4 regions of the Rahnella sp. BIGb0236 genome follow, and region 1 is predicted to be linked to each of the others. Evidence: predicted binding sites of a transcription regulator. Region 1 holds the regulator's gene; each other region holds the start of a gene.
What was found. Region 1 encodes PhoB, which activates phosphate uptake and scavenging genes when phosphate is short. Its sites were predicted from a motif close to CTGTCATAAAACTGNCNNAT; they were not measured.
Positions count from the first base shown of each region.

Region 2: ugpB (sn-glycerol-3-phosphate ABC transporter substrate-binding protein UgpB) is a predicted target of PhoB. The motif match lies at 1,566-1,585, and genes of this name have one in related genera.
Region 3: opgB (phosphatidylglycerol--membrane-oligosaccharide glycerophosphotransferase) is a predicted target of PhoB. The motif match lies at 1,464-1,483, and genes of this name have one in related genera.
Region 4: EDF78_RS09505 (heavy metal response regulator transcription factor) is a predicted target of PhoB. The motif match lies at 1,943-1,962, and genes of this name have one in related genera.

Region 1 covers NZ_SOAO01000002.1:618,390-621,601, forward strand. Annotated here, with positions in the region: gene phoR (phosphate regulon sensor histidine kinase PhoR) at 1-882, opposite strand, end outside; gene phoB (phosphate response regulator transcription factor PhoB) at 905-1,594, opposite strand; gene sbcD (exonuclease subunit SbcD) at 1,833-3,071, shown strand; gene sbcC (exonuclease subunit SbcC) at 3,068-3,212, shown strand, end outside.
Region 2 covers NZ_SOAO01000017.1:44,910-48,121, forward strand. Annotated here, with positions in the region: gene ugpB (sn-glycerol-3-phosphate ABC transporter substrate-binding protein UgpB) at 138-1,451, opposite strand; gene EDF78_RS23200 (PLP-dependent aminotransferase family protein) at 1,673-2,860, opposite strand; gene livF (high-affinity branched-chain amino acid ABC transporter ATP-binding protein LivF) at 2,992-3,212, opposite strand, start outside.
Region 3 covers NZ_SOAO01000008.1:115,793-119,004, reverse strand. Annotated here, with positions in the region: gene EDF78_RS16875 (ATP-binding cassette domain-containing protein) at 1-547, shown strand, start outside; gene EDF78_RS16870 (ABC transporter ATP-binding protein) at 544-1,260, shown strand; gene opgB (phosphatidylglycerol--membrane-oligosaccharide glycerophosphotransferase) at 1,696-3,212, shown strand, end outside.
Region 4 covers NZ_SOAO01000003.1:583,406-586,617, reverse strand. Annotated here, with positions in the region: gene EDF78_RS09510 (heavy metal sensor histidine kinase) at 1-1,188, opposite strand, end outside; gene EDF78_RS09505 (heavy metal response regulator transcription factor) at 1,181-1,855, opposite strand; gene EDF78_RS09500 (hypothetical protein) at 2,068-2,691, shown strand; gene EDF78_RS09495 (cytochrome b/b6 domain-containing protein) at 2,717-3,212, shown strand, end outside.

The DNA.
Region 1 (3,212 bases):
GAGCGTTTGCACTTCACGTTCCAGCATGCCGAGCATCAGCGGAATATCGACTTTCTCGTGCAAATCGATATTCGCTGAGGCTTCAATTTTCGACAGCGTCAGCAGCTGTTTCACCAGCCCGTCCATCCGCCGCGTCTGTTCCTGCATGGTATCCAGCGCTTTGCTGCGAAACGGTTCTTCCAGCTTGGCGTCTTCCATCATTTCCAGATAACCCTGCAATACCGTCAGCGGGGTTCGCAGTTCATGACTGACGTTGGCGAAAAAGTTACGCCGTGCGCCTTCGAGCTGGCGCATCTGCGTGACGTCGCGCGCCACCATCAGCAGTTGCCCTTCGGAATAGGGCATGACGCGAAACTCGACGTAATGCTCATTATTGAGTTGCAGATTCAGGGCGCGGCTGAAATCACGGGTCTGGATCCACAGCCGGAACTCCGGATAACGCAGCAGGTTAAAGATGTGCTGGCCGTTATCTTCCGGCCAGCGGAAACCGAGCAAATCCTGAGCCAGTCCGTTACACCAGAAAATATTGCCTTCTTCGGTCGTGAGCACCACGGCGTCCGGCAACGATTCGGCACCGCTGCGAAAACGCTTGATGAGCTGGCCTAATTCGCGACGCCGACGCCGGTTACGCATCTGCATCTGGTTCAGGCCGTAAAACAGCGGCTCCCAGCTCCAGCGGCCATTCGGCGGGGTAATGCTGCGGTCGAGCCACAGCCAGTGAGAAAGTTTCAGCTGGTTGTAATAATTCCAGCCCAGTGCCGCCATCAGCGACACAAAGAGGAGCCAGCCAAAATGGCCGACGAAGATACCGAGGATTAACGCGGGCAGGCAAAAGAGAAAAAATTCACCTGCCAGCCGTTTCCATGACAAACGTTCTAGCACACAGATTCTCCGCTGTGAGGGCTCAATAACGCGTTGAAAAACGGTATCCGGTACCGCGAACAGTCTGGATCATTCTGTCATGTCCACTGGTTTCCAGCGCCTTACGCAAACGACGAATATGCACGTCAACCGTGCGATCTTCCACATAAACGTTAGTGCCCCAGACGTTATTCAGCAACTGCTCGCGGCTGTAAACACGTTCGGAGTGCGTCATAAAGAAGTGTAATAATTTAAATTCTGTCGGCCCCATATCGAGCGCCTGCTCGTTGGCCATCACACGGTGAGACGACGGATCCAGGCTTAAACCCTGCATGTCGATCACTTCTTCTACCGCCATTGGCGAGATGCGGCGCATCACGGCTTTAATGCGGGCAACCAGTTCTTTCGGAGAAAACGGTTTGGTGATGTAATCATCGGCACCGACTTCGAGGCCGCGCACCCGATCTTCTTCTTCACCGCGCGCGGTCAGCATCATCACCGGGATTTCGCGGGTCAGGGCTTCACGTTTCAGGTGTTTAATAAACTGAATACCGGAACCGCCGGGTAACATCCAGTCAAGCAGGATCAGTTCAGGGTAAGGTTCAACAAGCTGCCCGATCGCTGAATCAAAATCCTCAGCTTCTACTGCCTGATAGCCATTCTGTTCCAGTACAAAACACACCATTTCACGGATTGGAGCTTCGTCTTCAACCACCAATATACGTCTAGCCATCGTAGGTCCTGCCAATAGGTTAGCGATCTTTTATTTGATTGCGGGCGCCATTATGCGTCAGTTTTGTGACAGATTTATGAATAGAAAGGATGGTTCATTACAGTCAAATATGACAGAGACATTTCTTCTATTTAGCGGGCATCTTGCTGAAATTGGTCTGATTTATCGGGGACAGCGTCCCCCGCCGACGTTTATACTTTGCCCCATCGTTGTCATCCAGGATCCATACGGGAGTCTCATGCGCCTGATCCACACGTCAGACTGGCACCTCGGCCAGTACTTTTTTACCAAAAGCCGCGCTGCCGAACATCAGGCATTTTTGCGCTGGCTGACCGGTCAGGTGCAGCAACATCAGGTCGATGCCGTGATTGTCGCGGGGGATATTTTCGATACCGGATCACCGCCCAGTTATGCCCGCGAATTGTATAACCGCTTCGTGGTGGAATTACAACAAACCGGCTGCCAGCTGGTGGTGCTGGCCGGTAATCACGATTCTGTCGCCACGCTCAACGAATCCCGCGAACTGCTTTCCTGTCTGAATACCCGGGTGATTGCCACCGTGGGTGAAAACCTGGCGGAACAAATTTTAGTGCTCCGTCAGCGCGACGGAACGCCCGGCGCGGTGCTGTGTGCCATTCCGTTTTTACGTCCGCGTGATTTGCTTGCCAGTCAGGCCGGACAATCCGGCAGCGACAAACAGCTGGCATTACAGGAAGCCATTGCCGCCCATTATGACGCGCTGTGGCAGGCCGCGCAGGCGAAACGCGATGAACTGGGCGTACCGCTGCCCGTGATTGCCACCGGCCATCTGACCACCGTCGGCGTCAGCACCTCCGATTCCGTGCGCGACATTTATATAGGCACGCTCGATGCGTTTCCGGCACAGGCTTTCCCGCCAGTCGATTATGTGGCACTCGGCCATATTCACCGCGCGCAGTGCGTCGCCAAAACCGACCATATCCGCTACAGCGGCTCGCCGATTGCCCTGAGTTTTGACGAGCTGAGCAAGGCCAAAAGCGTCTATCTGCTTGATTTCGAGGGTGCGACACTCAACGCCATCGAGACGCTGGAAATCCCGGTTTTCCAGCCGATGCAGATCATCAAAGGCTCGCTGGCGGAGATTGAAAAGCAACTGAAACAGTTCGAAGGCGGCGATCCGGCAAAACCCGTCTGGCTGGATATTGAAGTCTCCACGCAGGATTATCTCAGCGATATTCAGCGACGTATTCAGGCGCTGACGGCAGATTTACCGGTAGAAGTGGTGCTGTTACGCCGCAGCAAAGAACAGCGCATCAACCGCATTGAGCAACAGGAAAAAGAAACCCTCAGCGAACTGAGCGTCGGCGATGTCTTTGAACGGCGGCTGGCGCTGGAACCCGATCCCGATGAACCGCGTCAGGCGCGGATGCGTACCTTATTTGCGCAGGTGGTTGAACAGGTCACCAGCGGTCAGAACGCGGAGGACAGCGCACAATGAAAATTCTCAGCCTGCGTTTAAAAAACCTGAATTCGCTGGAAGGCGAATGGAAAATTGACTTCACCGCCGAGCCTTTTGCCAGTAACGGATTGTTCGCCATTACCGGCCCGACCGGCGCGGGGAAAACCACCCTGCTCGACG
Region 2 (3,212 bases), on a different contig from region 1:
GGCAGGCTACTCCGGATGAGGCGTAGCGAGCGAAGCCAGACTGGGTGCGGACAGCGCACAGCTCCCGGAGTGGACACAAAGTCCATGAGGAGAGCGAGCACTGCCCAATCCCAGACTGGCAAAGCGCAGTAGCCGACTTACTTAGTAGAAGCTTCGAAGCGACGGAGTAACAAATTCCCGCGCTGTACTGCAGTGTCTAACGCTTCTTTAGCCGTTTTCTTGCCGCTCCACACGCTTTCCAGTTCTTCATCCACGATGGTACGGATCTGCGGCATGTTGCCCAGACGCAGACCTTTGGTGAACGGTAACGGTGGCTTGTTCAGCATCTGGCGGGTAGCAACGTCAGAACCCGGGTTTTTCTCGTAGAAGCCGTCTTTTTTGGTCAGCTCATACGCCGCCGTGGTGACCGGCAGATAACCGGTTTTCTGATGCCATTCGGCGGCGATTTCCGGCGTGGTCAGGAATTGCAGGAATTCGGCAACGCCTTTGTAGGTGTCTTTGTCTTTGCCGTTCATCACCCACAGGCTTGCACCGCCGATGATGGCGTTTTGTGGCGCGCCTTTGATGTCCGCGTCGTAAGGCATCATGCCCACGCCGTAGTTGAATTTGGAATACTGACGGATATCCGCCAGCGAACCGGAAGACGCGGTGGTCATCGCACAATCGCCGTTGTAAAACTTGGCAGTGGATTCATCTTTACGACCAAAATAGGTGAAATCACCTTTTTTGTTCATGTCTTCCAGCATCTGAATGTGCTTGATTTGCTCGGGTTTGTTGAATTCCAGTACCGCATCGGTGCCATCGAAACCGTTGTTTTTGGTGGCGATTGGCAGACCGTGCCAGGCGCTGAAATTCTCAATCTGGATCCAACCCTGCCAGCCACTGGCGTAACCACATTTCATGCCCGCTTCACGCAGTTTCTCGGTATACGCGGCCATGTCCTGCCAGGTTTTTGGCGGCTGATCCGGGTTAAGACCGGCTTTCTTAAAGGCATCTTTGTTGTAATACAGCACCGGCGTGGAGCTGTTGAAAGGCTGCGACAGCAGACGGCCTTTGGAATCGGAGTAATAACCGGAAACGGTCGGCACAAACTGAGAAACGTCTTCTTTAATGCCTGCATCGCTGAACACTTCGTAAACCGGTTTGATGGCTTTGCTGGCCATCATGGTCGCGGTGCCCACTTCGTAAACCTGCAAAATCGCCGGAGCATTACCGGTACGGTATGCCGCGATACCGGCCGCCAGACTTTCGTCGTATTTGCCTTTATAGACAGGCACGATTTTGACATCAGGGTGCGTCTGGTTAAAACGGTCGGCCAGCGAGTTCACTTCTTTGCCTAATTCGCCGTCCATTGAGTGCCAGAAAGGAATTTCTGTCACAGCGAATGCATTGGCGCTGAAAGCCAGCGTCAGCGCGGTGCCGATGACCGTTTTTTTGAGGTTGATGAACATGCCTGTCTCCTGAATTCTGCTGGTGTGCTGCAAGTGCAGAGAAATAATGGATGTTAAGAAACGTTTTTAATCGCTGGTAAAATGACACGGCTAAATGACAGAAAAATAACCGTTAAATGACAATGAAGTGACAGCAGCATGAAGTGCAGGTGACGAACAGATGGCAAAAAATAAGGCGCATCGGGTTAACGATGCGCCTCAGGGAAGACGAAAAAGAGGAATTACAGTGCGCGTTTCAGACGGGCGACCGCCTCGTGCATTTGTTCTTCCGTCGCGGTGGCGAAGGAGAGACGGAAGGTCGAGTGGTCAGGGTTATCGGCGTAGAAAAATTCGCCCGGCACAAACACCACGCCCTGCTCCAGCGTCTTTTTCATCCACTCCGCGCAGTTACGCGGTTCGCGGAAGCGCGCCCACAGGAACATACCGCCTTTCGGGTATTCAAAGGTCAGCACATCGCCCAGTTCGCTTTCCAGCAGTCCGGCCATGATCTGACATTTCTTTTTGTACGCCGCACGGATGGTTTCGATCTGCTTCGGCAGACGACCCAGACCGAGATAGTATTCCGCGATAGTCTGCGACAGCGCGCTGGCGTGCAGATCCGCAGCCTGTTTGATGATGGCGACTTTATGCAGCAACCAGTCAGGCATAATTACCCAGCCCAGACGCAGGCCCGGTGCCAGAATTTTGGAGAACGTCGAGGTGTAGATGATGTTCTCCGCGTGACCGAACAGCGCCTTCGACAGCTCGAACAGCGTCGGCTGGCGTTCATCGGTGAATCGCAGTTCGCCGTACGGGTCATCTTCGACGATCAGGAATTCATGCTCTGCCGCCAGTTTCACCAGTTGCTCACGACGGGCGCGGCTCAGGGTCACACCGCTCGGGTTGCCGAACGTGGGCACCAGATACACACCTTTGATTTTCTGCGTTTTCAGCAGTTCCGCCAGTTCGTCGACAATCATGCCGTCGCCGTCAGAACCGACGGACAGCAGTTTGGCTTCAGCCAGTTCCAGCGTCTGTAACGCCGCCAGATAGGTCGGGCGTTCCACCACGAAAATGTCATCCGGGTTCACCACGGCGCGCATCACCAGATCCAGCGCCTGCTGGGAGCCTGCGGTGACCACGATATCGTCCGGGCTTGCGACCACGCCACGTTGCTGACAAAGCTCAGCAATACGCTCACGCAGCGTATAACTGCCTTCGGTCAGACCATACTGGAATGCGTGTTCCGGTTGTTCGGTAATCGCCAGTTGGGTGGCTTCACGCAGACCGTCGAAATCAAAAAGCGCCGAAGAAGGAATACCACCCGCCAGCGAAATAACGCCTTCCATCTTGCTGTGTTTCAGCAATTCCCGGATGGCTGAACTTTTGAGCCTGACCATACGGGCGGCGAGTAAACCTTCTGTGTTCATGACATGTTCCTGATGATGTGCAAAGTTATACGAATGTAAGAGATGTTAATTTATAGACAAAATAAAAACCGCAAAGCGCTTGCCGTGCGGTTTACCAGATTTATCACAGATTTTTAAAATGTGAAGCCACTTTATGCGCCGAGATAGGCCGCACGCACCGCTTCGTTCGCCAGCAAGGCCGCGCCGGTATCTTCCAGTACCACATGACCGTTCTCCAGCACATAACCGCGATCGGCGAGTTTCAGCGCCTGATTGGCGTTTTGCTCGACCAGGAAGATGGTCATCCCTTCTTCACGCAACTGCTGGATGGTGTCGAAAATCTGCTGGATGATGATCGGTGCCAGCCCCAGCG
Region 3 (3,212 bases), on a different contig from region 1:
ACTGGCACGCACTTTCCAGAATATCCGGCTGTTTCGCGAAATGTCGGTGATTGAAAACCTGCTGGTGGCGCAACACATGCAGACCAACCGTAATCTGATTGCCGGCGTGCTCAATACGCCGGGCTATCGCCGTGCCGAAAATCAGGCACTGGACCGGGCATTTTACTGGCTTGAAGTGGTGGAGCTGGTGGACTGCGCCAACCGGCTGGCGGGGGAAATGTCGTACGGCCAGCAGCGCCGTCTGGAGATTGCCCGCGCGATGTGTACCGCGCCGGAAATGATCTGCCTCGATGAACCAGCCGCCGGACTGAATCCGGTAGAAACCCGCACGCTGAGCAAAATTATCCGCTTCCTGCGCGATCATCACGACATCACCGTGCTGCTGATTGAACATGATATGGGCATGGTGATGGAGATTTCGGATCATATTATCGTGCTTGATCACGGCGATGTGATTGCCGAAGGGGGGCCGCAGGCGATTCAGAACGATGAGAAAGTCATTGCCGCGTATCTCGGTGCTGATGAAGACGAAGAGGTCAGCTTATGAGTGACGCCATGCTGGAATTTCGTGATGTGAATGTGTATTACGGCGCGATCCAGGCGCTGCAACAGGTGTCTTTGCAGGTGAACCAGGGGGAAACCGTGGCGCTGATTGGTGCGAACGGTGCCGGAAAATCGACGCTGCTGATGTCGATATTTGGACAGCCCCGCCTGCACAGCGGGCAGATCCTGTTTCGCGGCGAGGATATCAGCCGTAAATCGACGCACTTTGTGGCCTCGGCAGGCATTGCACAGTCGCCGGAAGGGCGGCGTGTTTTCCCGGATATGACCGTGGAAGAAAACCTGCTGATGGGCACCATTCCCGTCGGCAACAAATACGCTGCGGAAGATCTGCAAACCATGTTTGATTTGTTCCCGCGTCTGAAAGAACGCCGTAAACAACGGGCGATGACCATGTCCGGCGGTGAGCAGCAAATGCTGGCGATTGCCCGCGCGCTGATGAGCCGTCCGAAACTGTTACTGCTCGATGAACCCAGTCTCGGGCTGGCACCGATTATCGTTAAACAGATATTCCAGACGCTGCGTGAACTTGCCAAAAGCGGCATGACCATTTTTCTGGTCGAGCAAAATGCCCATCATGCGCTGAAGCTGTCTGATCGCGGCTATGTGATGGTCAACGGACAGATCCGGCTGAGTGGTTCCGGGGAAGAACTTTTACATAATCAGGAAGTCCGCAAGGCCTACTTAGGCGGGATCTGATCCCCTGCCGCCTTGCTGCAACTGCCATTAATTTGGCGGGGGCAGCGGGTGGCACCTGAAAGGAATTATTCTGAATTTCATCATTTCCGATCTCCCTCCACATTTCTCCCACAGTATTCAGCTATCATGCATTTCTTACAGAAAGGTGACTATAAAGTTAAATTTCTGAGTTATCATGCGAAATTAGCCGTCAATAATTTGTAAAATGTCAGTTTTATAGGGCAAATCAGTGACCTGAATCAGGGTTAGGACGTTGACCCTCACAGGTTCAACAGGCTATATAGCGCTATCCGTTTTTGGCATGAATTTTCCTGTCTCAAGGATGAAGTGAATGACTAACGGGTCATTCGCTCGATGAGTTGAACCGTCGGCGCTGCTCTCAAAACAGCAGAATTGGGTCGTTGAGTTTATTGTTTAATCAGACAGGGTGCTGAAATGGCTTCTGAGATATTTTCTTTTGTTTTATTTCTTTCCTCTATTTTTTTATACGTCACCCGGGCGTCGGCCAGCCGTGTCTGGTTTTCGCTGGTGCTGTTTTTCCTCGGGCTATACGTCATCCTCAACGTCATCCTGATTGGCAGCAATTACTTCACCGGTGAAGGTATCACTGATGCGGTGTTATATACCGTCACCAGCAGCCTGAAAGGCGCGGGGCTGAACAAATACATCTTACCGTTCATCGGCTTACTGGCCGGACTTATCGCCGTCTTCACCTTGCTGGCGTGGTGCCTCAGACAACGTCGCGCGAAGAACAGCAGCGTGGTGTACAGCGTACTGGCGGTGGTGCTGGCGGTCTTCTCGGTGGGATCCACGCAGGCATTCCAGAACATTTCCCGTCTGGTGAAAACGCAAATCACCGGCAACGGCGCAGATTTCGATACCTATTACAAAGTGCCGGAAAAAATTATTAAAGGCGCGAAAAAACCGAATCTGGTTTATATCTATGGCGAAAGTCTGGAGCGCACTTATTTTGACGATAAAGTATTTCCGGGGCTGACCACGGAATTAAGCCGTCATAAAGCGCAAAGCACCGATTTCACCAATACCAAACAGCTGCCGGGCACCGGTTATACCATCGCAGGTATGGTGGCTTCGCAGTGTGGGATCCCGCTGTTTGCGCCGTTTGATGGCAATGCCTCCAGCGCACTGGCGACCTTCTACCCTGAAAACGTTTGTCTTGGCGATGTGCTCAAAGGCGCAGGCTACACCAACTACTTCTATCAGGGCGCAGAGCTGGCGTTTGCCGGTAAAGGCACCTTCCTGAAATCCCATGGTTTTGACCATCTTTATGGCTACAACGAATTGCGTCCGACCGTCGCGGATCCGTCATACAAAAATGACTGGGGCTGGTATGACGATACCCTGCTGGATGAGGTGTACAAAAAATTCGTGACGCTGAGTCAGGAAGGCAAACCATTCTCACTGTTCACGCTGACCGTCGATACCCATCATCCGGACGGCTTTATTTCGCGCGGTTGTACCCGCAAGGAATATAAAGTGAACGGAAAAGCCAATCAGTCGCTGAGTGCGGTTTCCTGTAGTCAGGAACTGATTGCCGCGTTTATCGATAAGATTAAAAAGTCCGGTTATTTTGATAACACCATCATTGTGGTGTCATCCGATCATCTGGCGATGAACAACACGGCTTACAGCATTCTGACCAAAGAAAACCGCAAAGACCTGTTCTTCGTGCTCGATGGGCGTCATCCGGTCGGCGATCAGAATGGCGCGAAACGCAGCACGCTGGATAACGGCGCGACGGTGCTGGATATGATGGGCGGCGATAACTACATCGGTCTGGGCCGCAGTGGTGTGTCTGCAACCTCCATGACCGCACAGTTCCTGAATATCGATGACAAAGTGAATGCCTGGAAACCGGCGGTCATCAAACAGTGGGGCTTCCCGAACAGCATTAATCATTACGCGGTGAACACCAAAGACAACACGTTCAC
Region 4 (3,212 bases), on a different contig from region 1:
GCGGGGATGCGGTTCGGCGCGCAACACGATGGCACTCCCCGCGCGGCCATAACGCACCGCGTTAGCCACCAGATTGCTGAGCGCGCGCTGGAACAAAATGGCATCGGCGTACAGCACGCCCGCCCCTTTACTGTCCAGCGTCATCTCGCGCTCCTCGGCCAGCCCCTCAAAATAGTCCTGAATGCGGGTCATTTCCGTGGACACATCTATGGCGGTAATGGTCAGAACAGACCGCGCGTCGGAGGCCCGCGCCAGAAACAGGATGTTTTCCACCATGCGCGAAATGCGCTCCAGCTCTTCCATATTGTTCGCCAGCAGCGTTTCGTATTCTTCCACCGTGCGTGGCTGATAAAGCGCCACCTGACAGTGCCCCATCAGCGCCCCCACGGGCGTGCGGATCTCATGCGCCAGATCGGCGGAAAACTGCGTCAGCCGCTGATAGCCTTCTGCCAGCCGGTCCAGCATGTCATTAAAGGAATAAATCAGTTGCTGCAATTCCTGCGGCGCTTTTGCTGCCGTCAGCCGCGTGGACAAACTGGCCGGATGGATCTGCGTTGCCTCATGCGCCATATGGCGCAGCGGCCGCAGTCCGCGGCGGATCACCAGATAGCCGAGTCCGGCAATCAGCAGATACGCGAACAGCACCGCGCCGATAATTTCCCAGCGGAAGGTCTGTAACAGGCGTGATTCTTCCGTCATGAAATGCGCACCGGTAATTTCAACCGTCCGCCCGTCTTCCATTTTTACCGCCGCGCGGGCAAAACGTACCGGCGTCCCGTCGGGCGCGGTCAGTTGATGCACAGTCTTCAGCGTCAGCGGCTGGCCGTCTGCCACCGCCGCGACCGGCGGCAAATCCAGCCGGGAGGGATTGACGTTGATCAGCGGTTTTTCATTGCTCAGCCCGAACGTCAGGATATCGCGTTCGTTCCCGAGCATATTTTCAAACAGCCCCGGATTGCGGCTCAGCTGCGACAGCGGGAATTCGTTCGCCAGCAGATGGCGGAAATACTGCACGCGTCCGCTGACCTGATAATCCGCGCGGCGCATCAGTTCTTTATCTATCGAGTAATAAAGATAAAACCCCACGGCACTGACCACCAGCGAGGCGATCAGCGCGAAAAGTAAGGTGGCGCGCAGGGTCAGCGACATGGCGCGTTCCGGGCGACCGGCAGACGGGCGATCAGTCATGGCGCACTTCGCAAACGTAGCCGATGCCACGTACGGTATGGATCAGTTTCACCTCAAAGGTGCGGTCAACTTTGGCGCGCAGACGCTTGATGGCGACGTCGACCACATTGGTATCGCTGTCGAAATTCATATCCCAGACCTGTGAGGCGATCATGGTGCGCGACAGCACTTCGCCTTCGCGGCGCATCAGCAATTGCAACAACATGAACTCTTTGTTGGTCAGCGCGATGGTCTGATCCTGACGCGTCACCCTGCGGCGCAGCACATCAAGATGCAGGTCGGCGACAGAATAGATATCCGGCTCCCGCGCTGCCGGACGGCGCAGCAAGGTGCGGATACGCAACACCAGCTCGGTGAAGGAGAACGGTTTAATCAGATAATCGTCAGCGCCCAGTTCCAGCCCGTGAATACGATCCTGCACTTCATCGCGTGCGGTCAGAAACAGCACCGGCACGTCGCTTTTTTTCCGCAGGACTTCCATCACCTGCCAGCCGTCCAGCCCCGGCAGCATCACGTCGAGGATCACCGTGTCGTAACCCTCTTCCAGCGCCAGAAACAACCCGTCGGCACCGTTACGCGCCAGATCCACGCTGTAACCGGCTTCCGTCAGCCCTTTTTTCAGGTAGTCGCCTGTACTGACATCATCTTCAATTACCAGTATTCGCATTCAGGCCCTCAGTGCCGCATGACCATTCACCTAAAGAATGATTCACCGGAAGTTTATCAGTTTCATCAGACACCTTTGATGACAATTTTGTCATCAATTTGTCATCAGCCAATCCCGGTTTATCGTCCACTCTTAAGGAAGTTATTCGTCACTGGCAGCTTCAGTGATTCACTTAACCTAATGAAATAACGCTGTAAAATGGAGATCTCATCATGAATACACCTACACGTCTCGCTGGTCTGTTACTGGGTTCCCTGCTGATGTGCAGCGGAATGTCCCCGGCCTTTGCCGCCGATAATGTGATTAAACCCACACGCGGAACCATTGATTCAGTTAATGACTCATCGGTACAAATCACTACCCGCCAGGGCGAAAAGCTCGACGTTAAGCTCACCGATCAGACCAAAATCAATGCGGTGACCAAAGGCGAAATCAGCGATATCAAAGCCGACAGCTTTATCGGGACAGCCGCCGTGCCACAAGCCAACGGCACACTGAAAGCGCTGGAAGTGCATGTCTTCGCGCCAAGCCTGCGCGGCAGCGGTGAAGGCTTCAATCCGTTTGAATCGCCGGACGGCAAAATCAACACCATGACCAACGGCACCGTCGGCAAGCTGGTGAACAGCAATGGCCGCACGCTGACCGTGAAATACCATGACGCCGAGAAAACCGTGGTCGTGCCGGACGATGTCCCGGTGGTTCTGCTGGCACCGGGCGACCGCAGCCTGCTGAAACCGGGCACAAAAATCGTGCTGTTTGCGATGAAAGATGACAAAGGTGCGCTGGTCGCACGGGGTATTGCCGCCGGTAAAGACGGCATCGCGCCACCGATGTAATCCGCTGCGTAACAGGAGATAACCCGTGAAACCTCAGCCTTCTTCACCACGTAAACGCCGGATCCATGCCTGGCCGGTCCGCATTTGTCACTGGATTAATGTGCTGGCCATGACCGGCATGGTGATGAGTGGCTGGGGCATTTATAACGCTGACCCGATTTTTGCGTTTACCTTCCCGCAAAACACCACGCTGGGCGGCTGGCTGGGCGGCAACATTGCCTGGCATCTGGCGGTGATGTGGCTGATGGCAGCCAACGCCGTGTTTTATCTGGTGTGGGGGATGTTCAGCGGGCATTTCCGGCGAGACTTTTTCCCCTTTACGCCGCGTAGCGTCTGGCGCGATACCGTTCGCGCACTGACCTTTACACTGCCGCACAAGCTGGGGCAGTACAACGCAGTACAAAAACTGATGTACAGCGGCGTGTTGTTGCTCGGTCTGTTACTGGTGCTGTCAGGATTATCCATCTGGAAACCGGTGCAGTTCAGCGGGCTGGTGTGGCTGTTTGGCGGCTTTGATATCG